Regions from separate parts of the Tomitella fengzijianii genome, predicted to be linked through region 1. Evidence: riboswitches for the same ligand, from Rfam matches in the RefSeq annotation. Region 1 holds a riboswitch; the other holds the start of a gene.
The links. Region 1 has a riboswitch for cobalamin ahead of FO059_RS15060 (ABC transporter substrate-binding protein). Riboswitches for the same ligand answer to the same signal wherever they lie in the genome.
Positions count from the first base shown of each region.

Region 2: linked by a shared signal. The riboswitch ahead of metE (5-methyltetrahydropteroyltriglutamate--homocysteine S-methyltransferase) and the one ahead of FO059_RS15060 (ABC transporter substrate-binding protein) in region 1 are both predicted to bind cobalamin.

Region 1 covers NZ_CP041765.1:3,299,520-3,306,940, forward strand. The annotation lists gene FO059_RS15045 (bifunctional adenosylcobinamide kinase/adenosylcobinamide-phosphate guanylyltransferase) at 1-773, opposite strand, end outside; gene FO059_RS15050 (ABC transporter ATP-binding protein) at 770-1,657, opposite strand; gene FO059_RS15055 (FecCD family ABC transporter permease) at 1,717-2,724, opposite strand; gene FO059_RS15060 (ABC transporter substrate-binding protein) at 2,790-3,713, opposite strand; cobalamin riboswitch at 3,788-3,924, opposite strand; gene FO059_RS15065 (O-succinylhomoserine sulfhydrylase) at 4,003-5,226, opposite strand; gene FO059_RS15070 (rhodanese-like domain-containing protein) at 5,350-5,847, opposite strand; gene FO059_RS15075 (FAD-dependent oxidoreductase) at 6,104-7,421, shown strand, end outside.
Region 2 covers NZ_CP041765.1:1,229,896-1,237,316, reverse strand. The annotation lists gene metE (5-methyltetrahydropteroyltriglutamate--homocysteine S-methyltransferase) at 1-2,066, opposite strand, end outside; cobalamin riboswitch at 2,278-2,415, opposite strand; gene FO059_RS05695 (SgcJ/EcaC family oxidoreductase) at 2,651-3,046, shown strand; gene mftG (mycofactocin dehydrogenase MftG) at 3,099-4,592, opposite strand; gene FO059_RS05685 (LuxR C-terminal-related transcriptional regulator) at 4,601-5,470, opposite strand; gene FO059_RS05680 (MarR family winged helix-turn-helix transcriptional regulator) at 5,759-6,274, shown strand; gene FO059_RS05675 (AraC family transcriptional regulator) at 6,292-7,146, shown strand; gene FO059_RS05670 (VOC family protein) at 7,152-7,421, shown strand, end outside.

The DNA.
Region 1 (7,421 bases):
TCCGGCGGCGGATTGTGGTGGCTCAGGTGCACCGCCACCACCCGCGTCGCGTCCCCCACGGCCCCGCATCGCCGCAGCTCCGCCAGTGCACGGGGGAACGTCGTCAGGTTCAGGTGCCCGCCGTGCAGGTCGGCGCGGTCGCCGAAGGTCTCCTCCAGGAACACCGCGTCGAACCGCGCGCCGGCCACTGCGCGCAGCGTCGGCGCGGGCAGCGGCCCGGTGTCGGTGGCCCACAGGATCCGGCCAGGGCCGCCCCGGTGCCCCGCACCGACCCGTTCCACGTCGTAGAGCACCGCGTCGCCCTCGCTCCACACCGCGTGCGCGGCAGCGAGCACCCGGATCCGGTAGGGCAGGCCGTCGTCACCGCCCAGCGTCACCTCGTCGCCGGCGGCCACCTCGATGAACCGCACCGGGTCGTCCGGCGCCGCCCAGGGGCGGCACTGCGCGATCACGTCCGCCGGGCCCACCACGTCCAGCGGCTCGCGGCGGCCGGCCCAGTGCCGGAACAGAAGAGCCGCAGGGCCCAGGTGGTCGGGGTGCGAGTGGGTGAGCAGCAGGTGCCGCACCCCGGCCAGCGAGCGGCCGGCCCGCACCGCGCCGCGCGGCGTCTCCGGGCCGCAGTCCAGCAGCAGCCGGCCGTCGAGCAGGGCCGACGTCTGCGCGCGGACCTGCCCGGACCGGGCCGCGGCCGTGCACGACGCGCACTCGCAGAAGGGGTTGGGCCATCCGTCGGCGGCGCCGCTGCCCAGCAGCACCACCTCGCCGCCGCTCAACGCCCGGCCCCAGGGCCGGCGGTCCCCGATTCGGATCCGGACGCCGCGAGCCCCGCCGGAAGCACCACCACGGTGCCGCCGCGCCGCAGCACCTCCACCCGGGCGCCGTACACGCGGCCGATCCGCCCCGGATCGAGCACGTCCTCCGGCCCGCCGTCGGCGATCACCCGCGCGTCGGCCATCATCACCATCCGCCGACCGTAGTGGGCGGCCAGAGTGAGGTCGTGCATCGCGGCCACCACCGTGATCCCCTCGCCCGCGCGCAGCGACTCCACCAGGTCCAGCACCTGCTGCTGGTGCCCGATGTCGAGGGCGCTGGTGGGCTCGTCCAGCAGCAGCACCTCGGGCTGCTGCGCGAGCGCCCGCCCCAGCACCACCCGCTGCAACTCGCCGCCGGACAGCCGGGCGGCCTGCCGCGACGCCAGCTCCTCGAGGTCCAGCCTCCGCAGGACCCGTGCCACCGCCTCCTTGTCCGCCGCCGATTCCACCCCGAAACGGGGCACGTGCGGGGTGCGGCCCAGCGACACCAGCTCGGCCACCGTGATCCCCTCGGGGACCACCGGCCGCTGCGGCATGAGCGCCACCTTGCGCGCCATCTCCCGCCGCCGCGTCCTCCTCGGGTCGGCGCCCGAGACCGACAGCACGCCGGTCACCGACGCGCCCGCCGCGGTGCCGCCCGCGGGGGTGAGCAGCCCGGCGAGCGCGTGCAGCAGCGTGGTCTTGCCCGCGCCGTTGGGGCCCACCACCGAGACCCAATCGCCCCGGCCGATCCTGAGCGTCACGTCGTCGACCACCGTCGCGCCGCCGCGCACCACCGTCAGGCCCGCGCAGTCGACGGCCGCATTCCCCGGCAGAGCGCTCCCCGCCACAGCATCCCCCGCCATACCGTCCCCCGCGAAAGCGTCCCCCGCGAAAGCGTCCCCCGCGAAAGCGTCCCCCGCCGTCATTGCATCCCCCTGCCCCGCCGCAGCACCACGAGGAAGAACGGCGCCCCGATGGCCGCCGTCACGACGCCGATGGGCAGCTCGGCCGGCGACAGGACCGTGCGCGCCACGACGTCGGCGAGCACCAGGAACGCCGCGCCCGCCAGCACCGACAGCGGCAGCAGGAGCCGGTGCCCCGGCCCCGCCACCAGGCGCACGGCGTGCGGCACCACGATCCCCACGAACCCGATCAGCCCGCTCACGCTCACCACCGCCGCCGTGCCGAGGGTCGCCACCGCCACCAGCAGCAGCCGCACCCGCGCCGGGCGGATGCCCAGGCTCGCAGCCTCGACGTCGCCCACCGACATCACGTCCAGGGTGCGCCGGAACAGCAGGATCACCACGATCGTCACCGCGACGTACGGCAGCACCAGCGTGACGTCGGACCAGCCGTCGGTGCTGAGCCTGCCGAGCAGCCACGAATACACGCTCTGCAGCGTGTCCTGGTAGCGCTGTTGCACGAAGGTCTGCGCGGCGTTGGCGAAGGCCGCCACGGCCACGCCGGCGAGGATGATCACCACCTCGCCCCGGCCGCCGCCCACGCTGCGGCCCAGCAGATAGGTGGCGGCGACCGCGACGATGCCGCCCGCGAACGCCGCCACCGGCACGCCCAGCGAGCCCATGCCCGCGCCCGAGGCCCCCGCGATGATCATCACCGTCGCGCCGAGCCCCGCCCCGCTGGAGACGCCCAGCAGGTACGGGTCGGCCAAGGGGTTCCGGAACACGCCCTGGTAGGCCGCACCGGCCACGGCGAGCGTCGCGCCCACCAGCGCGCCGAGCACCACGCGTGGCAGGCGGATCTGCCAGAGGATCGCATGCTGCTGTGCGGAGAGGCCGGAATCCACGTGCACCAGCGGCAGGGCATCGGCCAGTTCGGCCAGCACGGCCCCGGGGGAAAGGCCCGACGCGCCGACGAGCGTGGCCATGAGCAGGATCGCGGCGGTCACCGCGATCGCCGCGCCGATGATGACCGCCGCCCGACGCTTTCCCACCACGTGCGCGACGGCCCCGCCGGGGCGGGCCGTCGTCGCGGTCACGTGCCCGGCCGGTCCGCGAGGACTTGCGCGATGTGCTGTGCCAGTTCGCCGATCCGCGGCCCCCAGCGGCTGGTGGTGTCGTCGTCGAGCGCGTACACCTGCCCGTCGCGCACGGCGGTCACCCCCGCCCAACCGGGGCGCTGCGCCACCGACGCCGCGGACTCACCGCCCGGCTCGGCGTCGGCCAGGAAGATCAGGTCCGGGTTCGCCGAGACGACGAACTCCGACTGCAACTGCGGGTAGGCGCCCGCCGCAGACGCCGAGTCGGCGATGTTCTCCAGCCCGAACAGCGAGTAGATCTGCCCGATGAACGACTCTGACGTGACCGTGTAGAGCGTCGGGTCGAGCTCGTGGAAGTAGCTGAGGCCCTGGCCCGCGCCGCCCGCGGTGTCGATCGCCGCGGAGATCTGCCCGCGCACCGCTCCCACCAGCTCGTGCGCCTGGTCGGCGTGCCCCGTGACGACGCCGACCTGCGCGAACTGCTCGTAAGCGCCCTCGATGTCGCCGGGCGCGGGCAGCTTCAGGTACGGCACGCCCACCTTGTCCAGGCCGGAGGCGAGGTCGCCGTCGTCGTCGGAGAACACCACCAGGTCCGGCTGGTAGCCCAGGACGGCCTCCAGGTTGGGGGTGTAACCGGAGAGGTCGGTGGTGGGCACGCCCTGCGGAAAGTTCGACTGGTCGTCGACGGCCACCACCTGGTCGCCCGCTCCCACCGCGTACAGGATCTCGGTGGCCGACGGGCTCAGCGAGACGATCCGCTGCGGGGCGTCTTCCGGGGACGCGGGCGCCCCTGCGGTGCCCGATGCCCCCGCCGTGCCCGAAGCACCCGCCCCGCCGCCGGGGTCGCCCGCGCCCGAGCCGCACGCCGCGAGCGCCCCGCCCAGCAGCAGCGCGGCGACGAAGGCCAATATGCGGAGCACGGCGCGACGCCGGTGACGGGCGTGAACATGCGGGGAGTACGGGTTTCGAAGCACAGAGCCGATCCTTCATCCGAGGAGCTACGTGGCCGCGGGCCAGCTGACCTGGCTCATCCGATGCACCGGGCGCACGCGCACGGCATCGGCTTCACAGTTGCGGGACAGCGCCGGCTTCGCACCGGACTTCACTGATACCCACGGCAACCGGCATTGCCGGTCGGATGGAATGGTACCCGCCGGGCGCGTGCTCCCCGGCTGCAGTGCGCTCGGGCGGGGGGGAGTCCCCCGGACGTCAGCCGAGGGCCTGCGCGATGTCCTCCTTGAGGTCGCGCACGTCCTCGAGGCCCACGGACAGCCGCACCACGCCGTCGGTGATCCCGATGGCGGCGCGCCCCTCCGGCCCCATCGCGCGGTGCGTGGTGGTGGCCGGGTGGGTGGTCATGGACTTGGCGTCGCCCAGGTTGTTGGAGATGTCGAGGATCCGCAGCCTGTTGAGGAACTCGAAGGCGCGCGCCTTGCCCTGCCCCGCCGCCGCGTCCAGCTCGAAGGTGATCACCGAGCCGCCGCCCGTCATCTGCGTGCGGGCCAGCTCGTACTGCGGGTGGGACGGGAGGAAGGGGTACTTGACCCATTTGACCGCCTCGTGGGCCTCGAGCAGCTCCGCGATCTCCAGCGCGCTCGCCGCCATCCTCTCCACGCGCATCGCCATGGTCTCGAGCCCCTTGACCAGCGTCCACGCGTTGAACGGGCTCAGCGACGGGCCGGTGTGGCGGATCAGGTGCTTGACGGGGCCGCCGATGAACTCCTCGGAGCCCAGGATCGCCCCGCCCATCACGCGCCCCTGGCCGTCGATGTGCTTGGTGCCGGAGTACACCGTCACGTCGGCGCCCAGTTCCAAGCTGTCCTGCAGAACGGGGGTGGCGAAGACGTTGTCGAGGACGACGGTGGCGCCGGCCGCGTGCGCCATCTCGGAGACGGCCCGGACGTCGACGATCTCCTGCATCGGGTTGGACGGGGTCTCGAAGAAGACGGCCTTGGTGGGCTTGGACAGCGCCTCGCGCCACTGGTCCAGGTCGGTGCCGTCGACGAAGACCGTCTCCACGCCCCAGCGCGGCAGCAGCTCGTTGCAGATCACGAAGCACGAGCCGAACAGGCTGCGCGACGCGACGAGCCGGTCGCCGCTCCCGCACAGGGCGGCCAGCGCCGTGAACACCGCGGACATGCCCGTGGCGGTGGCGTAGCAGGCTTCGGCGCCGTCGAGCAGCCGCATCCGCTCCTGGAACATCTCCACCGTGGGGTTGCCGTAACGCGAGTAGACGAAACGCTTGTCCTCGCCGGTGAACGCACGCTCGGCGGCCTCGGCGCTCTCGTAGACGTAGCCGGACGTCAGGTACAGCCCCTCGGCCGTCTCCTGGTACTGCGAGCGCATCACGCCGCCGCGGATGCCGACGGTGGCGGGGCGCACGCCGTCCGGGAGCCGGGATGCGTGCTGGTCGTGCGCGGGCTGATCGGACATCGTCGCTGCCTCCGTGGGGCGGGTCGGCCCGGCCGCCTCGGCAGGCCGGGAAGAACTGTGGGTGTCAGGAGCGCGGCGCCGAGGATGGACGTGGTACTGCGGCCGCCGCTGGGTCGGAAGCGGTCAGGACTGACACCAGGGCAGACCCGCCGCGCGCCAGCCGGCGCCGCCACGGTGCCCGTGGCCGTCGAGCCCGCCCTCGAATCCCTCGAGGATGTTGAACGCGGGCCCCAGGCCCGCCCCGGTGGCCGCGATGGCGGCACCGATGGAACGCTGCCCGGAGCGGCAGAGGAACAGGATGGGCGCCGACGCTTCAGGCGCATCCGTCCCGGTCGCGTCCGTGTCGGCGACGGCATCCGCCCCGCGCTCGGCCTCGACCTCGGCGCGCAGCTGCTCACCGAATCGGGGGTTGGGCGCCCCGGAGGGGAAGTCGATCCACTCGACGAAGCGCGTGCGGCGCCCCAGGGGCGACAGGTCGGGGACGCCCACGAACTGCCATTCCGCGCCGGTGCGCACGTCCACCAGGACGGCGCGCGGGTCTTCGCCCAGCATCTCCCACGCACGAGACGGCGTCACGTCGCCCGCATAGCCGTTCACCTGCGGGTCCGTCCGATCCGCCATCGCCGAAGCCTCCCGCCCGTGAATCCCGTCAAGACCCCGCACCTCGCGCGTCGGGGTGGGGCGGATCCAGTCTGTCACCGCACGCATGGAACTCGCATCGCAGGGTCTGTCCGGCGACGTCGACGCGTCGCGCAGGAGTGTCGCCGATCACGCGATTTCCGACGGGAGACAAGTGTCACCTCCATCACAGAGGTAAGGCTTCGGTGCCCTAGACTGGAATGTCCATACATACGCCAACTCGACAAAAGGGTTTGAAGTGAATCGTCCACTGCGTGTCGCAATCATTGGAGCAGGGCCTGCAGGCATCTACGCCGCAGACGCCCTGATGAAATCCGATACCGCGACCTGTGGCTGTGGCGTGAGCATCGACCTCTTCGAGCGCATGCCCGCCCCGTTCGGCCTCATCCGGTACGGCGTCGCCCCGGACCACCCGCGGATCAAGGGCATCGTCTCGGCGCTGCACAAGGTGCTCGACAAGCCGCAGGTGCGCCTGCTCGGCAACATCGACTACGGCAGCGACGTCACCCTCGACGACCTGCACGCGATGTACGACGCGGTGATCTTCTCCACCGGCGCCAACGCCGACCGGCCGCTGAACATACCGGGCATCGAGCTCGACGGCAGCTACGGCGCGGCGGATTTCGTCTCCTGGTACGACGGGCACCCCGACGTACCGCGCGAGTGGCCACTGGAGGCCGAGTCGGTGGCGGTGCTCGGCGTGGGCAACGTGGCCCTGGACGTGGCGCGCGTGCTGGCCAAGACCGGCGACGAGCTGCTGCGCACCGAGATCCCCGCCAACGTCTACGACGGGCTCAAGGCCAACAGGGCCACCGACGTGCACGTGTTCGGCCGACGCGGCCCGGCGCAGGCCAAGTTCACCCCGCTCGAGCTCAAGGAGCTCAACCACTCGCCGACCATCGAGGTCATCGTCGACCCGGAGGACATCGACTACGACGAGGCCTCCGAGGCGGCCCGGCGCAACTCGAAGATCGTCGACCAGGTCGCCAACATCATCCAGGACTACGCGCTGCGCGATCCGGGTGAGAGCCGGGGCCGCATCCACCTGCACTTCTTCGAGAACCCGGTGGAGGTGCTCGGCGAGGACGGCAAGGTCGCCGGCCTGCGCACCGAGCGCACCGAACTCGACGGCACCGGCAACGTGCGCGGCACCGGCCGGTTCAACGAATGGCCCGTGCAGGCGGTGTACCGCGCGGTGGGCTACCTGTCGCAGAACATCGCCAAGCTGCCGTTCGACGAGCAGGCGGGCACGATCCCCAACGAGGCCGGCCGCGTCACCGGCGACGACGGCGCGCACTTCCCGGCCACGTACGTCACCGGCTGGATCAAGCGCGGACCGGTCGGCCTGATCGGCTCCACCAAGGGCGACGCCAACGAGACCGTCGCATGCCTGATCGAGGACTTCGACGCGGGCCGGCTGCCGCAGCCGGAGAACGCGACGCAGGACGCGATCATCGAGTTCCTCGACGCGAAGCAGCACCCGTACACCACGTGGGACGGCTGGTACAAGCTCGACGCCTACGAGCGCGGGCTCGGCGAGGACGAGGGCCGCGAGC
Region 2 (7,421 bases), 1.9 Mb from region 1:
ACCCCGGGCCCGACCCCCAGGTCGAAGCCCACCTCGTTGAGGTCGCCCAGCACCTCCATGTGCGAGCGGGCCGCCTCGATGGACGTGACGTCCGCGTCCAGTCCGGCGATGGCGCCGATCACCTGACCGAACTCCGAATAGCACAGGTGCGTGTGGATCTGCGTGGAGTCGGCCACGCCCGACGTGGCGAGCCGGAACGCCCCCACCGCCCAGTCCAGGTAGGCCTGTTGCTCCGCGGCGCGCAGCGGCAGAAGCTCCCGCAGGGCCGGCTCGTCCACCTGGATGATCCGGATGCCGGCGGCCTGCAGATCCACCGTCTCGTCGCGGATCGCCAGCGCCACCTGGTCGGCGGTCTCCGCCAGCGGCTGGTCGTCGCGCACGAACGACCACGCCAGGATGGTCACCGGGCCGGTGAGCATCCCCTTGACGGGCTTGCCGGTGAGCGACTGGGCGTAGGTGATCCACTCGGTCGTCATCGGGCTCGGCCGCCGCACGTCGCCGTAGAGGATCGGCGGGCGCACGCATCGGCTGCCGTAGGACTGCACCCAGCCGTTCTGCGTGGCGAAGAATCCGTCCAGTTGCTCGGCGAAGTACTGCACCATGTCGTTGCGCTCCGGCTCGCCGTGCACCAGCACGTCCAGGCCCAGCTCCTCCTGCAGCGCCACCACGTCGCCGATCTCACTCCGCATGCGGCGCAGGTACTCCGCCTGGTCGATCTCGCCCTTGCGCAGCGCGGCGCGCGCGAGCCTGATCTCCCGGGTCTGCGGGTACGAACCGATCGTGGTGGTCGGCAGCACGGGCAGGCCGAGGCCCTGCTGGGCCCGCCGGCGGACGTCGGCTTCGCTCCTGCCCCTGGTCCCCGAGGTCAGCGCGTCGATCCGCGCGCGCAGCGTCTCGTCGTGCAGGCGCGGGTCCTCGCGCCGTGACCGCACCGCGGAGCCGCCGGCCTCGACCGCGCCCGCCACGGCGTCACGCCCCCGGCTCAGGGCGGTCGCCAGCGTCACGACCTCGCCGGTCTTCTCCGCGCCGAACGCGAGCCAGGAACGCAGCGGCTCCTCCAGTCCGGACTCCGCTTCGAGCGTGTACGGCACGTGCAGCAGCGAGCACGAGGTGGACACCGCCAGCGACCCGACGCTGCCCAGCAGTGTCACGAGCGTGCCCAGGGCGGCTTCCAGGTCTGTGCGCCACACGTTGCGGCCGTCGACGACGCCCGCCACGACATGCTTGCGCGCCAGGCCCGGCACCCATGCGGGCGCGTCCGATCCCGCCACCAGGTCCACGGCGATGCCTTCGATGCCCGTGGCGGCCAGAGCCGGCAGCGCGTCACCGAGGCTGCCGAAGTACGAGGCGACGAGGATCGCCGGGCGTTGCGTCAGGGCCGCCAACTCGTCGTAGATGCGGCGGGCGACGGCGATCTCGTCGTCGGTGCGGTCGCCGACCAGCGCGGGTTCGTCGATCTGCACCCATTCCGCGCCCGCCTCGGCGAGCAGTCCCAGCAGCTCGGCGTACAACGGAAGCAGCTCGTCGATGCGGTCCAGCAGCGGGCCTGACGCGTCGACCTGTTTGGACAGCAGCAGGAACGTGACCGGCCCGATCACCACCGGGCGCGCCGGCACGCCCTGAGCCCGCGCCTCGGCGAGTTCGCCCAGCGGTTTCGACGGATCCAGCGCGAACCGCGTCTGCGGGGAGATCTCGGGGACCAGGTAGTGGTAGTTGGTGTCGAACCACTTGGTCATCTCCAGCGGGGCGACCGTGTCGTTGCCGCGCGCGGCCGCGAAGTAGCGGTCGAGCGGGTCGGCGATTCCCGCGACCCGTTCCGGGAGTGCTCCCAGCATGGCCGCGGTGTCCAGCACCTGGTCGTAGAGGGAGAAGGTGCCGACCGGGATGGAGTCCAGCCCCGCGGCCCGTTGCTGCGACCACATGTCCGCGCGCAACGCGGCCCCGGTGGCCAGTAGCTCGTCGGCGTCGATGCGGCCCGCCCAATAGGCCTCGACCGCCTTCTTCAGCTCACGCCGGGGGCCGATGCGCGGTGAGCCCAGAACTGTCGCTGTGAATGTCGTGTTCACGTGTGTCTCCAGTAGGAACGTCGGTGTCACCACCGCCGGAGGTACGTGCGCACGCCCCGAGCCCCTGGCAGCACCGGACTGCGATGCGGATCCGGGATCCGCTGCAGTCCCGCTGCCGTGCAGTTCTCCCTGCACTGTGACACGAGCCTGTCGACACGCCCATTCCCCGAGGCGGTGGTCCGACGGGCACGGCGTGCCCGTCACGGCCGGCAGGTCTTCGGACTCGCGGGCCCGCGGCGTCGGCCGCACCTACTGCCCGCCGCTTCCCGGGCGTACGCCCAGTGCTCATTGGCGGGGTTCGTTCCCACTCACCGCTGCGGGACAGTCCCGGATTCCCACCGGGTTCCCTCTCGCCGCCCGTGCCGTTGCGGCACAGGGGTTTCGACGCCCGGCGCGGTCCTCGGGGCTCCTTGCGACCGCGGCGGGCGAACCAGCTGCAGTCGCCAGCATACGGCCCCACCGACTAAAAGGGAACACCGTCCTTTGAGTTCCCGGTCCGCGGTTCTGCGGCGTGTCCATCGCAATGGCCCGCGGCCTGGAATAACGTTCCAAGGAAGCACACGCCGCAACACGCAGGAGGAACAGTGGCCGTCGACGATTCCGTGAAGCGCGAAGCGATCCGTGCAACAGTCCAGGCCTACGTCGACGCCGTCGGCGCGACCGATCCTGATGCGGTGCTGGCCCTCTACGCGCCGGACGCCACCGTGGAGGACCCGGTGGGCACCGATGCGCACCGGGGCAGAGACGCCATCGCCGCGTTCTACGCGAAGTCCGCCGGATACCACAACGAGTCGGAACTGCTGGACTGCCGCATTTCCGGCGACAACGCCGCCTTCCGGTTCCGCATCACCACGACGCTGCCCGAGCGCACCGTCGAAGTCACCCCCATCGACGTCATGACGTTCGACGAGGACGCGAGGATCACGAGCATGCAGGCGTTCTGGCACACTTCCGACTACCGGGTGGTCCGCCCGCGCTGAGGTGCGGCCCGGCCGGAAGTACGGGGCCGGCCGGGAACGCCCGAGGGCGCCGTCAGGGGAATCCGGACGCGATGAACTCCGCGGCACGCTCGGCGAGCATCACCGCCGTCGCGTGCGGTCCCCTACTGGGCACCCGCGGGAACACCGAGGTGTCGACGATGTAGAGCCCCGCGATTCCGTGCACCCGGCAGCACTGATCCACCACCGACGTGCCGACGTCGGAGCCCATCGGGCAAGTTCCGCTGAGATGCTGCGAGGTGCCCAGGTGCGGCGTCATCCCATCGATCGGCGCGCCGATGCCCGACGCGTCCAACAGCCCTCGGGCCAGGTCCACCGCCGCGACAGCGGCCGCCTTGTCCCGCGGATCCGACAGATAGTGGTGTTCGATCCGGGGTGCGCCCAGCGGGTCCGTCGGGTGCGGAACCATCCGGCCTCTCCCCCGCGGTGCCATGAGTGCGGCGCCCAGCACCGGCGGCATGCGCGGGTTCCCCGGCACCGCGTCGCCGAAGGACGCCGTGTAGGGACGGATCTCCACGGCGCCGTCACCGGAGTTCAGGTTGAGGCAGGCCTCGAGGATCGGCGGCGGGACACGCTCTGCGACGAGCGGATCGGCAGCCGGCCGTCGCGGGACCGGATCGTAGGGGACCGTGATCTCCGGGTGGTCCGAGAACTCGCGTCCCACCCCCGGCAGCGGATGCACCGTCGCCGCCCCGAGAATCCGCGGATCGCCGATGCCGGAGCGCCACAGCAGTGCGGGCGTCTCGATGGCCCCCGCCGCCACCACCGCGGTGCCCGCCTCCACCAGCAGCGATTCCCCGTCCCGAATCACCTGCACCGCGCGCACGGCGCCCGCCGTGGACTGCAGCCCCGCGACGGTCGCTCCCGTCCAGACGGTCAGGTTGGGGCGCTCCGCCGCGGCCGCGAGGTACGCGGAGCCGGGATCGACGCGCATGCCGCGATCGATATTGCATGGCACGGGGCCGATGCCCGGGGGCCCGCCGGCATTCTTGTCCGGCTCGCCGGGGAATCCCATGGCCTCGGCCGCCGCCACGAACCGCGCCGTCGTCGTGCTCCACTCCCCCGCGGGGCGGCGCGACACCGGGACCGGCCCGGCGGCACCGTGCGCGGACGACGAACCGAAGTCGCGGTCGTTCTCCGAGCGCCGGAAGTACGGGAGCGCGTCGCCGTAGGACCAGCCGGTCCGGCCCGGGCCACCGCCGATCGTACTCCCCCACGACTCGAGGTCCGCCGGCGTGGCGCGGACGAAGTATGCGCCGTTGACGGCACCGGACCCGCCCGGACCCCGGCCGCGCACCAGCGTCCCCGCCAGGCCGCGCCGCAAGGTCGTCGAGTAAAGGCGTACGCGCGGCGATCCGGGGCCGATCGGCAGGATGTGCGCCGGCGTCGGGGAGGCGGGCACCGGGTCTCCGGCACCGGATTCGATCAGCAGGACCGAGCAGGCCGGGTCCTCGCTCAGCCGGGCCGCGAGCACCGACCCGCAGGAGCCGCCGCCCACGATGACGACGTCGGCGGCCCGCGGGACCACGCCGCTGCTCAGAGCGCGCCGAATCGTCGCGCCGCGACCACGGCCTCGATCCGGTTGTTGGCACCCAGCTTGCGCATCGCGGTGCGTAGATAACTCTTGACCGTCTCGGCGCCCACGCCGAGACGCTCGCCGATGAGGGCGTTGGTATGCCCCATCGCCACCTGGGCGAGGACCTCCCGTTCGCGCGGGCTCAGCCGCACGCGTGGCACCACCGAACCGGATGCCGCGGCAGGCACCTCCTCGAGGTGCGCTTCGGGGGTGGCTCCGTCATTGCCGGCGAGATGCGCCACCACATCCATGAGTTCGTCGCGCACGTCGGGATCGTCCACGCGGCCCGCCAGGTCGAGCAGCCGCCGGCGGATCTCCGGCGGCGCCTGTTCCAGGGCATGCTCCTCCGGCAGCGGGAAGATCGCACTGGACGGGTGCCGGCGCTCCATGGCGTCGCGCACCGCCAGATCCTGCTCGAGCACGCGGCTCACCGTGACCATCGAATCGACCACCCGGTCGCCGATCGCGACGGTGCCCCGCAGCGCGCCGTAGAGGACCCCGCGCACGGACCGCCCCACGAGCACCGGAACGCCGACCATCGTGCGGATGCCCTCGCCGGTGACGGCCTCGTCGTAATCGTGCGTGATCGCATCCGCCCGGGCGTAGTCGTTGACCAGCACGGGCCGCCGCATGGCCATGGCCTTGCCGCCCAGACCGGAGCCCGCCTGCACGCGCAGGCCGCGCATGGTTCCACTCTTGGCGCCCACGAACTCCGTGATCTGGAGTCTGTCCCTGCCCGTGATCGCTCCGCCGAAGACCATCGGCAGGCCTGACTCCCTGTGCAGCCGACCGACGGCGTCACGAATGGCCACGCGATCGTCGTGTGCCACCTGTACTCCTCACCTGAAACTTCGCGGGCCCGCGAACGCGCCCGCAGGCCGCTCGCCGCCGGGCAGGACTCGCAACGAGACACCCGTCACATTCAACGATAGGACAGTCCCGCATCCCGCCGCATCCCGATAGACGTATACCCTCCCGCGTCCCCGTCGGCCACCCCCGTCCGGGTGGGATCCGATCCGCGACGCAGCCGGGGCCGACCTGCCGACGCCTGTCGGCGGAGCCGGAAGGTCCGTGGCCTTCCGATAATCGGCCTCTCCGCAATCGGTATGATCGGTGTCATGAGTCCGCCGACCCCCCTGCCCGAGGACCCCATCGCGGAGGCCCGTCGACAGTGGGTCGCGCACGGCTGGGGGCCGGTGGCGGACGGCATGGCCGCCGTGACCTCCGTGATGCGCGCGCATCAGATCATGCTCAGCCGCGTCGAGAAGGTGCTGCGCCCCCACGGGCTGACGTTCGCGCGGTACGAGATGCTCATGCTCCTGGTCTTCGCCCGGCACGGGGCCCTGCCCATGAACAAGGCCAGCGCCCGGCTGCAGGTGCACCCCACCAGCATCACCAACGTCGTCGACCGCCTCGAGGCCGCCGGGATGGTCCGTCGGCTGCCGCACCCCAGCGACCGCCGCACCACGCTGGTCGAAGTCACCGACGAGGGCCGGGAGCTCGCCCGCATCGCCACCGGGAGGCTCAACGACGAGGTCTTCGCAGACCCCGGACTCGCCGGGCCGGCGGTCGAGCAGCTCGTATCGGTACTCACCGAGCTGCGTCGCGACGCCGGCGACTTCGTCGAAACCTGAGCGCCGGGTGCGCCGCCGTGAGCACACGCGAGTTCGTCCACCGCGATTCGCAGGTGCCCGGCGTGCTCGCGCTGTACGGGTACGCGGCGGACGGGCTGGAGGCCGGGCTGCACCGCGGGATCCCTTCGCGGGGACTCACCTTCATCCTCAGCATGGACGACCCGGTGGAGGGCGCCGACACTCTTCCGCACTGGAACGCGGGACGCCTGACCGCCTTCGACACCCTCGTCGCCGGACTGCACATCGCTCCCGCCTACATCCGGCAGCCCGTGCGGCAGCGCGGCATCCAGGTGTCCGTGCACCCTCTGGCGGCGCCCGCGCTGTTCGGCGTTCCCACCGGAGAACTTGACCAGCGCACCTGGCAGGCCGAGGAAATACTGGGCCCGGGCGTCGCACGGCTGCGCGAACAACTTCACGAGATCCCCGGTTGGGACGGCCGGTTCGATGCCGTGGAGGGCTATCTGCGCGCCCGCCTGTCCGACGCACGGTCCCGGTTCCGCCCGCGCGACGAGGTGCGCACCGCCTGGGTGCGGCTGGCCGTGGCGGACGGCGCGATCCCCGTGTCCGCACTGGCCCGGGACACCTGCCTGAGCGAACGGCAGCTGGCGGTAGTGGTGCGTCGGGAACTCGGCGTGACCCCGCGCGACCTCGGGCGGCTGATGCGTTTCGACGCCGCGTTCGCCACGCTCACTCGCGCGGTGCGCGACGGCCGCCGTCCTCTGCTGGCCGACGTCGCCACCGCCGCCGGGTTCTACGACCAGGCACACCTGGCACGCGAGTTCCGGCGCTTCACCGACACCTCGCCCAGCGCGTTCGTGGACGAGGAGATCGGAAACATCCAAGCCGGGGGCCACCGCCGCGCGGGAGACTGAGCGGCATGAACACGAGAGACGACACCACCACCCCGGCGCCCACCGTGTGGCCGTCGCTGCAGGCACGCGACGCCCGGGCCCTCATCGACTGGCTCGTCGGCACGCTCGGCTTCATCGAGGCCGCCTGCTACACCGACGGCGGGCGCGTCGCCCATGCCCAGCTCGCCTGGCCGGAGGGCGGCGGAATCATGCTGGGCGACCACAAGCCCGGGGCCGAATGGGCGCTGGAACCCGGATCGTTCGGGGCCTACGTGGTCACCGACGACGTCGACGGA